DNA from 2 places in the Synechococcus sp. EJ6-Ellesmere genome. Region 1 is predicted to be linked to the other one. Evidence: riboswitches for the same ligand, from Rfam matches in the RefSeq annotation. Region 1 holds a riboswitch; the other holds the start of a gene.
What was found. Region 1 has a riboswitch for cobalamin ahead of KBY78_RS09300 (energy-coupling factor ABC transporter permease). Riboswitches for the same ligand answer to the same signal wherever they lie in the genome.

Region 1 (5,777 bases):
GCCGATGGACTGGCCATGGGGCCCGACGGTCCCCTCAGCCTCATGGCCACCCTGGTGCGTAACACCTGCACGATCGTCGAGGGCTGGGGCGGCCGTTGCGACCGCAAGGGGGGCGAGGACCTGGTGAAGGCCTGGTCGCAGATCAGCTAATGGCTCACTGCTGCTCACCAACAGGCCCTGAGCCCTTGGCAACTTGATGATCAAGTCGTCGTGATCAACCAGCGACGTGCCTTATCTCACAGAGCGATGTTCATGCTCGAGGCCGGGCCCCATGGAGCCAATTTCAGCTGTTTTCGTCACGCTCAAACGTTAAGACTCTTTGAAGCCGCCGCAAGCATCTACCTCGATCCACAGGGAATGGCCTACGTGCTGACGCCCCATGGCAGTGGCGGCTTCACTGCGCAGGCCAATCGGCTCCCGAATGAGTGGTCCAAGCTTTAAATCATCGGGCTAAGGCCAAAGGGCGGAGGCTGGCCCGACCATCACCAGGGCGACCACGCCACAGCACCAACCGGCGCAGAACAGCGAACAGCCGATCGATAACCATTATCATTTTCATGTCGAATCCTGAGGGACCGACCCGAAGCCCCCACGCGTCGGGCTGCATCCTCCAGGCCACTGTTGAACCCTTCGCCACCGATGACCCACCCGTTGCTAGGCCTGGTCGCTCCCGCCTCCCTTGCCCTGCTGTTTCCTGTTGCCCCCCCGGAGGCCATGGCGGCTGAGCTCAACCTCGACGGCATCAACCGGTACGCCCAGAACTCCGTCAACACCAGCTGGGACCAAGTCACCAGCATCACCCAGTTCTCAGATGTGCAGCCCACCGAGTGGGCCTACCAGGCGCTCTCGAACCTGATCGAGCGCTACGGCTGCGTCGCTGGGTACCCCGATGGCACCTTCCGCGGCAGCAAGCCCCTGAGCCGCTGGGAAGCCGCTGCTCTGCTCAACGCCTGCCTGGACCGGATCACCGAAGTGACCGACGAGCTGCGCCGCCTGCTCAAGGAGTTCGAGAAGGAGCTCGCGATCCTGCGTGGTCGCGTCGACAACCTTGAGGCCAAAGTTGGTGAGCTGGAAGCGAACCAGTACTCCACCACCACCAAGCTCAGCGGCCTGGCCACCTTCGTGGTGGGCGCCAATGCCTTCAACGGCAGTGCCCGCAATCAACTCAACAGCGCCCGAGCCGAGGTGGGGGCCACTACTTTCTCCTACGACCTGCAACTCAGCCTCGACACCAGCTTCACGGGCAAGGATCTGCTGCGAACGATCCTGCGGGCTGGCAACTTCGGCGATTCGGCCTTCGGAGGAGCAGGCCCCACCGGCGGTCTCTCCGCCCTGGAAGTGGCCTTCCAGGAAGCGTCCGGTGCCGATTCACTCGGCATCGACAAGCTCTATTACCAGACCCCGATCGGCGGCAGTTTCACGGCCACCATCGGCGCACGCGTGGGCCAGGAAGACATGCTTGCTCTCTGGCCCAGTGTGTATCCCACCGACACGATCCTGAACGTGCTCACCCTCAACGGAGCACCGGCGGCCTACAACAAAAATCTTGGTCCCGGCGCCGGCCTGTGGTGGCAGAGCGGTGGCTTCAGTGTCAGTGGCAACTACGTGGCGGCCAACGGCAGCGTGGGAAATCCCAATGAGGGGGGCCTCGGCACTGCCGCCTCAGCGGGTACCGGCACGGTTCAGATCGGCTACGCCGGTGAGCAATGGGCCCTGGCCGCGATCTACTCCTCCATCCAGTCGGGAGTGGAGGTGCCTGGTGCCACAGCGTTCACGGCCTCGGCCTTCGGCACTCCCGGCAGCCACACGAAGGCCTTCGGCCTCAGTGGCTACTGGCAGCCGGCCAGCTCAGGCTGGTGGCCCTCGATCAGCGCTGGCTGGGGGATCAACAGCACCGCCAGCGATGGCCAGGATGAGGACGGGGAACTAAGCACCAGTCAGTCATGGATGGTGGGTCTGCAGTGGAGCGATGTGCTGCTCAAGGGCAACGCCGCCGGCATGGCGGTCGGGCAGCCTGTGTTTGCCACGGCCCTGCAGGGTGGAGCAACACCTCAGGATCAGAATTTTGTCTGGGAATGGTGGTACAGATTCCAGGTCAGCGATTCGATTTCGGTCACTCCGGCCCTGTTCTATCTGAGCCGGCCCCTCGGCCAAGGCACCCCATCAGGGGAGAGCTTCAGCCAGCTGGGAGGCCTGGTGAAAACCACCTTCCAGTTCTGAACAGCGCTGCTGGCCAGCCAGATCAAGCTGATGTCGAACTATTTCCCAACCCCTCCAATTCGCCCATGAATCCAACCTGAAGAGCCTATAGTTCAACGGAACGGTTCTGCAAGCGATCAGCCTGCAGAGGCAACAGGGAAAGTGCAGTTCGAGTCTGCCGCTGTCCCGCAACTGTGATTCGGGGGCCTGCCCCGATCAGTCAGAACACCTGCCGTTTCTCACAACCCAACCGTCTGATCTGCGAGATTCAGTTTGACGATTCCCCTGCCCAGGCTTACCAGTCTGCTGGCGATGGCTGCACTCAGCTTCGCCATTGTTCTCCTGTCTCCTGCCCCCGCGCAGGCGATGCACATCGCCGAAGGCTTTTTACCCGTTCAATGGGCCGCTTTCTGGTGGTTGATTTCGATTCCCTGCTTGCTACAGGGACTGCGATCGCTGAGTCGGATCACCAAAGAACATCCTGAGTTGAAGCTGTTGCTGGCCTTGGCCGGTGCCTTCACCTTTGTGCTTTCAGCTCTGAAACTTCCGTCGGTCACCGGCAGCTGCTCTCACCCCACCGGCACGGGTCTGGGGGCCATTCTTTTCGGCCCATCCGTGATGACTGTTCTGGGAGGCCTTGTGTTGCTGTTTCAGGCTCTGTTGCTGGCTCACGGAGGACTGACCACCCTGGGCGCCAACATGTTCTCCATGGCCATCGTGGGGCCGCTCGTGGCCTGGTGGACCTTCCGAGCTCTGTCCGCCGGCGGACGCACAGGCCTGGCCATTTTTGCAGCGGCAGCCCTGGCCGACCTTGCCACCTATGTCGTGACGGCCGCACAACTAGCTATCGCCTTCCCTGCCGCCAGCGCCGGTATAGGCGCGTCGTTCTTGAAGTTCAGCAGCATCTTCGCCAACACCCAGTTGCCATTAGCGATCACAGAGGGCCTGCTGACGCTGCTGGTGTGGAACTGGCTGCAGGCCTATGGCAAACCTGAACTGAAAACCCTTCAACTGATCCATCAGAAGAACTGAATCATGCTGAATCGTGTTGACAAAAAGCAAAACCAGCACAACTGGCGGTTGCTGGCTGGCGTGATCGCCCTATCCGCCTTTCCCGTGTTGTTCGTCTCCGGCGACTATTCTGGCTCGGATGGACAAGGCACTGAAGCGATCGCAACAATCAAGCCCAGCTATGAACCGTGGTTTCAACCCGTGGTGGAACTTCCCAGTGGCGAAATCGAAAGCCTGATGTTCGCAACCCAAGCGGCCCTTGGCGCTGGAGTCGTGGGCTTTGTGATCGGCATCTACCGGGGCCGAAGCATGGCGCAGAAACATTCTGAACCACCAACTTCATGAGTCATCGCATCGATGCCCTGGCCCATGGAAACCGTCTGAAAATCCTGCCCCCTGGCCACAAACTGGCCTTTGCTACAGCCCTGTTACTGCTGGCCCTGGTGGCACCACTAACAGTGCAATTAATCATCAGTTTTTGGCTGGCACTGTGGATCGTTGGCTACGCAGGAATCCCGCCCGGCATTTATTTGTCAATGCTGCTGTTGCCCTTGGGATTGACCATCTCCAGCTTGCCAGCGATCATCATCAATGTTGTTGGACACGAGTCGCTGCCAGGGGTACAGGCCGATATCTGGGGGAGCAGCAGCAGAACGATGGCTGGCTGGTCGCTGTATCTCAGCAAGCAGGGACTCAGCCAGGCGACTGAGCTACTGACCAGAACTCTGGCGGCCACAAGCACCATGTTCTTTCTCCTGCTGACCACGCCATTGAACGAACTGGTCCAGGTTTTGCGCAAACTGGGGATGCCGCCATTGCTGCTTGAGCTGATGGTGCATATCTATGGATTCATCTTTACTCTGTGGAAGATTGTTGATGACATCACAGTGGCTCAAAGAGCCCGTTCGGGCTATGGCACATGGCAGCAGTCCATTGCTAGCCTTGGTCTTCTGATTGGCCAATTGCTGGAGCGATCCATAAGCAGCTATCGTGGCCTTTCGATGGGCATGGCGGCACGGGGATTTCAGGGCGAATTGCGTGTGCTTGCCAGCTCGCATCATCGCCCGTCGCGTCGCCATCAGGTTGAAGCCATCTCTGGCTGTGCTCTTCTAGGAGCTCTATCAATCATGGGGTTGAGATGAGTGCTGATCCAGCCAACAGCTCCGCCCCAGGCTCCATCTCAAACATTTTAGAATTTGATCGCATAAGCTTTACCTACCCATGCTCCTTTGAACCGTCGATCCATTCGCTGACACTGAATCTGCCACTGGGTTTTCGCTGTGGCCTGATCGGTGAAAATGGTTGTGGAAAAACCACACTGTTCCTGCTCGCCAATGGCTTGCTCCGTCCCCAGCGTGGCCAGATCCGCTGGCGGAGCCAACCGATCGGTTATGGCCGGAAAGAACTCGCTGAGCTGCGACAGCGAATTGGCCTGGTCTTCCAGAATCCCGAACATCAGCTGGTGGCCACCACCGTGGCTGAAGACCTGGCCTATGGCCTGGTGAATCTCGGTCTTGAAGAAAGCGAGATTCGCCATAGGATTGAAACAGTCGCTGAATGGTTTGATCTCGGTGATCTGCTCAATCAGCCCGTGCATAGGCTCAGCCTTGGACAGAAAAAACAACTTTCCCTGGCCGATGTGATGGTGCTGGAGCCTGAATTACTGCTCCTCGATGAGCCCACGGCCTATCTCAGCCCCGGCCACTGCCGCGATCTACGCAGGCAGCTCCAGGGGATCCACGCGGCTGGCACCACGATCGTCGTAGCCACTCACGACCTCGAGTTTCTTCAGAGTTGGGCCAATTGGTTGCTGGTGATGGATCGGGGCCAGCTGGTGATGCAGGGGCCACCCACTGAGCTGTTCCGCCAGCAACTGCGCTTGGAGGAGTTGAATCTGGGCATCCCTCCTACACTGGAGCTGCTGGCACATTGGCGGCAGCTGGCCGAGGATCAGCTGCCCCTCAGGCAGGCAGAACTGGATGCTCTGGAGAAACAATTGCTATCGCGAACAGAGTTATTGCCAACTTCCTCTTCAATCACGGCCTCGACCAACGGTCGAACCAATCCTTAACTCAGTCAGGATTTGCGATGATTATGTTGATGGCTCGATCAATGAGATATACCTAAATTGCTCAATCACCTGATGGCGAGCTACGTCCATAAAGGCATCGAGGTGAGCCAGGTTGCGATCTTATTTCCGTCGCAGGGCGTGGAGTTCGCCCCACAGTCCCGTCTCGCCAAGAGGAATGCACACCACGGCCGCCGTGTCGGGCACGGCCCAACTGGGCAGAGCGGCCACCCCCTGACCAAGGGCCACCCACTGGATGATCATGGCGGTCATTTCCGCCGTGCGACGTCGCTGAGGGATCACCCCCGCAGGCTCGAGAAAGCGGCTGTAGAGATCCTGTCGACATTCCGCCACCGGGTAGGTGATGATCGTTTCGGTGGTGAAATCCTCAGGCTGGAGATAGTCGCGACCAGCCAGGGGATGTCGGCGGGGCAGCAGAGCCATGATCTGAAAGCTGAACAGTGGAGTGGCCTCCACGCCACGGCCGCCACGACGCTCG
Region 2 (5,777 bases), on a different contig from region 1:
ACGGTGACGCCCACGGCTCCGGGCCCTCCCACTGAGCCCGAGCACTCCCATGGCGCAATGTGGCGACAAGCCCAAGCGGATCGCCTTCGGTGTGGCGCCGTTGGGCATCATCTCGATCGGCATCGTGCCGATGGGGGTGGTGAGTATCGGTGTGGTGCCGATGGGGGTCATCAGCATCGGGGTGGTGGGCATGGGTGTGCTCAATGCCTGCGTGGTGGGGATGGGGGTGGTGGTGGCCGGTGTCAGTGCCATGGGGATCTGGTCGCTGACCCCAGGCAGTGGCCATCAACACCACAGCAGCGGGGCGGCGCAGCAACAGCTGATGGCCTACCCGAGCCGGCAGGTGGCCCTTCAGAAAGCGCGTGAGCTGGGCTGCGAGGGCGTGCACGCCATGGGTGACCTCTGGATGCCGTGCTCTGAGCATCCAACGCAACATTCAACACATCAACACTGAACAATGAAATCGATTCGCAACCTCAGCGTGGCCCTGATCTTTGCCCTCCTGGCATCCACGCCTGACGCCCTGGCCTGTGGCGGCGGCGGGTCAGGCAGCTATCGCAAACCAGCCCGGCCTGGCCAGCACCAGCATCAACACAGTCCGGCGGCGCCATCTTCTGAGAATGGATCCACAGCTCCTCAACGCGCTCCCCAGTAGGAGCGTTTCGGGAGCTGTGTATGACACTCTGAACAAACGAGCTTCCGATCAGAAGCGGAAGCTCGTCTTCACCAGTCCGCCGAACTGGCTAAAGCTCTCGCCCGAAGGTGTTGCCTGGCCGAGGGGGCGGCTGAGATAGATCAGAGCCGGTGTGATCGAGATGTTGTCAGTCAGCTGGAACTTGTACCACCACTCCCACACATAGTTGCCGTCGTTCGGGGTTCCGCCGCCGCTGAGCGCTGTAGCAAAGACGGGTTGGGCCACAGCAAAGCCGAAGTCATTGCCCTTGGCGAACACATCGGTCCACTGCAGACCCACCATCCAGGACTGGCTGGTGCTGAGGCTGCCGCGGGGTTGGGGCGTGCTGTAGGTGGTGCTGTTGATTCCCCATCCGATGCTCAGGGAAGGCAGCCAACCGCTGCGGAGCGGTTGCCAGAAAGCGCTCAGGCCCCAGGCACTGGTAGTGGCATCGATGTTGTGATCGATGGCGCTGTGGGTGAACGAGGTGGTTCCCGGAACGAACTGGGTCTCTGGTTGGACGTAGGTCCAGATCGCAGCCAGGCCCCACTGCTCCTGCTGATAGCCCAGCTGGACACTGCCGGTCGCGCCGGAATTCCTGTTGCCAAGTCCACCGCCACCGTCCTCTGCAGAAACACTTGGATTGCCGCTGTCGCCATTGGCCGCAACGTAATTGGCACTGAGGCTGAAGCCGTTGCTCTGCCACCAGAGACCGGCGCCAGCGCCAAGATTTTTGCTGTACGCCGCCGGCGCACCATTCACCGTCATCACGTTGAGGATGGTGTCAGCCGGGTACACGCTGGGCCACAGGGCCAGCATGTCTTCCTGCCCCACGCGAGCGCCCAGGGTGGCCGTGAACCCGCCACCGAGGGGCCATTGGTAGAAGAGCTTGTCAATCCCCACGACATCGGGGCCAGCATCCTCCTCAAAGGCCACTTCCAGGGTTGAGAGCGCCAAAGAATGGGGCTCACCGCCAAACACGCTGCGGCCGAAGTTGCCTGCGCGCAGGTTGATGCGCAGCAGATCCTTGCCGTTGAAGCTGGTGTCGAATGTCAGCTGCAGGTCGTAGTTGAACGTGGTGGCATTGGGCAGAGGTACGGGCGTCCGTGGACGACCGGTGAATTCATTCGGTGCTCGATTGACCGTGTTCGCCGCCGTGTTGACAGCCGAACCCGAGAAGGCATTGGCTCCCACCACAAACGTGGCCTGTCCGCTGAGCTTGGTGGTGGTGGAGAACCGGGTGGCCTCCAGCTCACCCACCTTGGCTTCGAGGCCATCCACGCGGCCGCGCAGCACGGCGAGTTCCTTCTCGAACTCGGCCATCAGGCGCTTCAACTCGTCGGTCACCTCGGTGATCCGGTCGAGGCAGGCGTTGAGCAGGGCGGCGGCCTCGTAGCGGGTGAGTGCCTGCCGGCCCTTGAAGGTGCCGTTGGGGTAGCCGGCCACGCAGCCGTAGCGCTCGATCAGGTTGGTCAAAGCCTGAAAAGCCCAGTCGCTCGGCCTGACGTCGGAGAACTGGGTGATGCTGGTGACCTGCTCCTGGGTGGCGTATCGGTTCACACCCGCCATGTCGAGGTTCTCGGCGTGGGACGCCAGCGGAGCCGCCAGACCGACAACGATGAGCGTGGAGCGCAGAGAAAGCATGGAACAGAGTCTCAAGAGCACCGCCGGGCTGGCGGCTTGCTCGAAATAATCACTCATGTCTCCACCAACTCGCGAGCACTGGAGACCATGGTCATGGTTTGGACACCACAGCCAGGCCGTCGCCCCCGGCCACGGTTTCGTCCCTCGCGCATTTGCTCGCCATCGGCCTTGTTCCAGGCAGCTCCTCTGGGAGACGTTCCGCCGCCGTGGCACCGCTGCGGCTCTGGCGCCCACCAGATTCGGTGCCAGTGGATGCCCTGCTCCGAACACCCCCATTAGGGGCACGCCTGGGGCCTGGGTGAAAGATCCAGGATGGAATGCAGCGGCCTGAGACTGATGGCTCGAACCAACTGGCCATGGACCTTGCTGGCCGGTGTCGCCCTGGCCCTGGCGCCGATGGCTGCCTGGGCCCATGCCGATCCGCACCCCGGTGGTGGGTTCGTGGCCGGTTTTCTGCATCCGATCAGTGGCCTCGATCACGTGGTGGCGATGGTGGCCGTGGGCCTCTGGGGTGCGGTGCTCGGCCCGCCAGCTTTGTGGGTGCTGCCGGTGGCGTTTCCGATGGTGATGGCTTTCGGAGGGCTGCTCGGCCTTCTGGGGGTTCCGATTCCGGGGGTGGAGATCGGCATCGCCGTCTCAGGTCTGGTGATGGGCCTGATGGTGCTGTTCGAGCTGACGCCGCCGCTCTGGTTGGCGGCGCTGATCGTGGCCGCCTTTGCGGTGTTCCACGGCCATGCCCACGGCGCTGAACTGCCCGACGGCAGCAACGCCTTCCTCTACAGCCTGGCCTTTGTACTGGCGACAGGCCTGCTGCACCTGGTGGGGATCCTGCTGGGCGAGACGCGTCGCTGGCCTGGAGGACGACGCTTCGTGCAGGGGGCCGGCGGTTGTGTGGCCTTGGTGGGGCTGTGGTTTCTGGAGCAGGCCCTCACATGACTCTGCCGCTGGCCCATCTGGCGCCCACTGGCCTGGGCCCCTGGGGGGATGGGATGGCCCGGCTGTTCCTGGAGCCCACGGATCTGCTGCTCGTGATCGGCCTGGTGCTGCTGAGCGTGCAGGCCGGCAGACCCTACGGCGATCGCCTGCCCTTGCTGCTGCCGCTGGCCTGGCTGCTGGGAGGCCTGATCGGTCTGACTCTGCCTTCGGAACTGCTGCTGGCGCTGTTGTGCACCGCCTTGGTGGCTGGGCTTGGGTTGCTCGTGGCCCTGGAGGTGCGGCTGCGGCCTGTGGTGCTGTTGCCTCTGGCTGCCGTTCTGACCTCGCTGTTCGCCCTCGTGGCGGGCTCGGCACTGGCCGGCCATGCGGGAGCTCTGGCGGCCCTGTTGGGGGAGACCGTGGCCATTGCGGTGCTGAGCACCCTGCTTTCCCTGCCCCTGGCCCCTCCGCATCGCCGTTGGCTGGCCATCGGCTTGCGGGTGGGTGGCAGCTGGATCACCGCTGCATCCCTGCTGATGCTGGGCTGGCTGATCCGCCACCCCCAGTAATGCCCACACGGCCACGGCGCCACACAATGGAGGCAACGGTTCCAGCGGGTCACTCCCTGGAGGCAACGAGGAAAGTCCGGTGGGGTGCAGGTTCGTCCTGAGCCGAATCCGGCGCTGTCCCGCAGCTGTGATGGGGGCCCTGGCCCCTTCAGTCAGAACGCTCGCCGTGCACAATCCCCGGCGCGGACCGGACCTCTCGATGACCCAGACCTTCTCGGCCAGAACCCTGGCCCTGTTCGGCGGTGCGGCAGCCCTGGCGCTGCTGCTCGATCAACCCGCTCAGGCCCATGGCATCGCCCACGGCGGCATCGGGGCGGGCTTCCTGCACCCCATCAGCGGCACCGATCACCTGTTGCTGCTGATCGGTGTGGGGACTGCTGCCTCCTGCATCTCCGGCCAACTGCTGCTCTGGGCCCTGGCTGGTGCCGTTGGCGGCGGCATGTTCGGGGCGATGGGCGGCACGTTGCCGGCCCAAGAATTTCTCGCAGCCCTGGCGATCAGCGCCGTGGCGGTGCTGGTGCTGCGATGCCTCCACTCGCAGCAGAGCCCCCAGTTGGGTGCCTGCGCCGCCCTGGTGACCGCAGCGGTGGCGGTACACGCCATGCTGCACGGCCTGGAAGCTCCGGCCGACGGCTCCGCCCTGCTCTGGTGGCTGGGGGCCTTCAGTGGCTCAGTGCTGGTGAGCGGCGGCAGCTTCCTGGCGCTGCGGCGTCTGCCCTTGGCCTGGACCCGTGGCGTGTGCGTGCTGCTGGCTCTCTGCGGCGGCGTGGCAGCCCTGGGGCCAATCGGGTTACTGATGCGCTGAGCCGGAAGCGGAGATTCTTTGCCCGATGGGGGGAAGAGGATCACCATCCCCCCGATCCCCCTCGCCGCTGACCGCGCCCACCACGCCGCTGCAGATCCGCGCCTATGAGGCGGCCGACTGGCCCGCGGTGTGGGCCCTGCTGGAGCCAGTGTTCCGCGCTGGCGAAACCTTCCCCCACGACCCAGCCATCTCCGAGCCGGAGGCCTGGGCCCTGTGGGTGGAGCAGAGCCAGGCGGTGATGGTGGCCATCGCTGCCACAGGTGCCGTGGTGGGTACCTACTACATCAGGCCCAACTCCCTCACCCTCGGCGCCCATGTGGCCAATGCCGGCTACGTGGTGGCCGAGCACTGCCGCCGCCAGGGGATCGGCAGCCGCCTCTGCCAGCACTCGCTCCAGGAGGCCCGGCGGCTTGGGTTTCGGGCCATGCAGTTCAACCTGGTGGTGAGCACCAACACCGCCGGCATCCGCTGCTGGCGGCAGAACGGCTTTCAGATCATCGGCACCCTGCCGGGGGCCTTTCGCCACAAGCAACTGGGCTACATGGATGCCTATGTGATGGTTCAGAGGCTGGTGGAGGGACCTGCCACATGAGAGTGGTGACGTTGCGTCTGACTTAAATCCCTCAGATTCATTGCGACACAACTTCATTGCAACACAACAGCCTTGAGGATTACTGGAATTCGTGAAGTGCAGCTCTGCTGAGGCATGTGCTTGCCTGCTCCAGCTTCATTGGATGCCAGGCGTCGAGCCGTCGATCTTGTTGAGCTGAATGCCCAAGTAAGTGGCTTCGCGGTTGAGGGCCTTTTTCATGTCGATGTTGCCAGCTGCGGCAGCGGAGGCAAAACGGACGAGCAGAGAGTCCCGAAGGGCTTGTTCGCGGGCAGGGTCGTTGGGAGCTTTGGACATTGGGCGGGACTGGGAGAAGCGGAAATACTGATCCGCAACTTAACCATAAGCCTCATCGGCAGAAGGACTGCGCTGATTTGTCTGTAGCTAGATACACCAAACTGTGTCGTGAGTCGCCGTCCTGGCCCCATGACATGGGGAAGGCGCTCTCCTGCTGCCTCAGCAGGGGGAGCCCGGGTGATGGAGCGCGGCTCAGAGCCGTTCAGGCCTCCAACAGGCGGCCCAGCATCCATGCGGTTTTCTCACAGGTCCGCAACCGCTGGG

Region 2: linked by a shared signal. The riboswitch ahead of KBY78_RS13080 (HupE/UreJ family protein) and the one ahead of KBY78_RS09300 (energy-coupling factor ABC transporter permease) in region 1 are both predicted to bind cobalamin.

What each region holds. Positions count from the first base shown of each region.
Region 1 covers NZ_JAGQBY010000072.1:6,012-11,788, reverse strand. Annotated here, with positions in the region: gene KBY78_RS09310 (metal ABC transporter substrate-binding protein) at 1-150, shown strand, start outside; gene KBY78_RS09305 (iron uptake porin) at 640-2,220, shown strand; cobalamin riboswitch at 2,305-2,451, shown strand; gene KBY78_RS09300 (energy-coupling factor ABC transporter permease) at 2,512-3,231, shown strand; gene KBY78_RS09295 (energy-coupling factor ABC transporter substrate-binding protein) at 3,235-3,555, shown strand; gene cbiQ (cobalt ECF transporter T component CbiQ) at 3,552-4,352, shown strand; gene KBY78_RS09285 (energy-coupling factor ABC transporter ATP-binding protein) at 4,349-5,281, shown strand; gene KBY78_RS09280 (LysR family transcriptional regulator) at 5,402-5,777, opposite strand, start outside.
Region 2 covers NZ_JAGQBY010000126.1:552-6,328, forward strand. Annotated here, with positions in the region: gene KBY78_RS13055 (DUF3721 domain-containing protein) at 1-35, shown strand, start outside; gene KBY78_RS13060 (hypothetical protein) at 50-454, shown strand; gene KBY78_RS13065 (iron uptake porin) at 704-2,317, opposite strand; gene KBY78_RS13070 (HupE/UreJ family protein) at 2,654-3,253, shown strand; gene KBY78_RS13075 (phosphoglycerate kinase) at 3,250-3,801, shown strand; cobalamin riboswitch at 3,821-3,985, shown strand; gene KBY78_RS13080 (HupE/UreJ family protein) at 4,001-4,606, shown strand; gene KBY78_RS13085 (GNAT family N-acetyltransferase) at 4,632-5,198, shown strand; gene KBY78_RS13090 (hypothetical protein) at 5,334-5,513, opposite strand.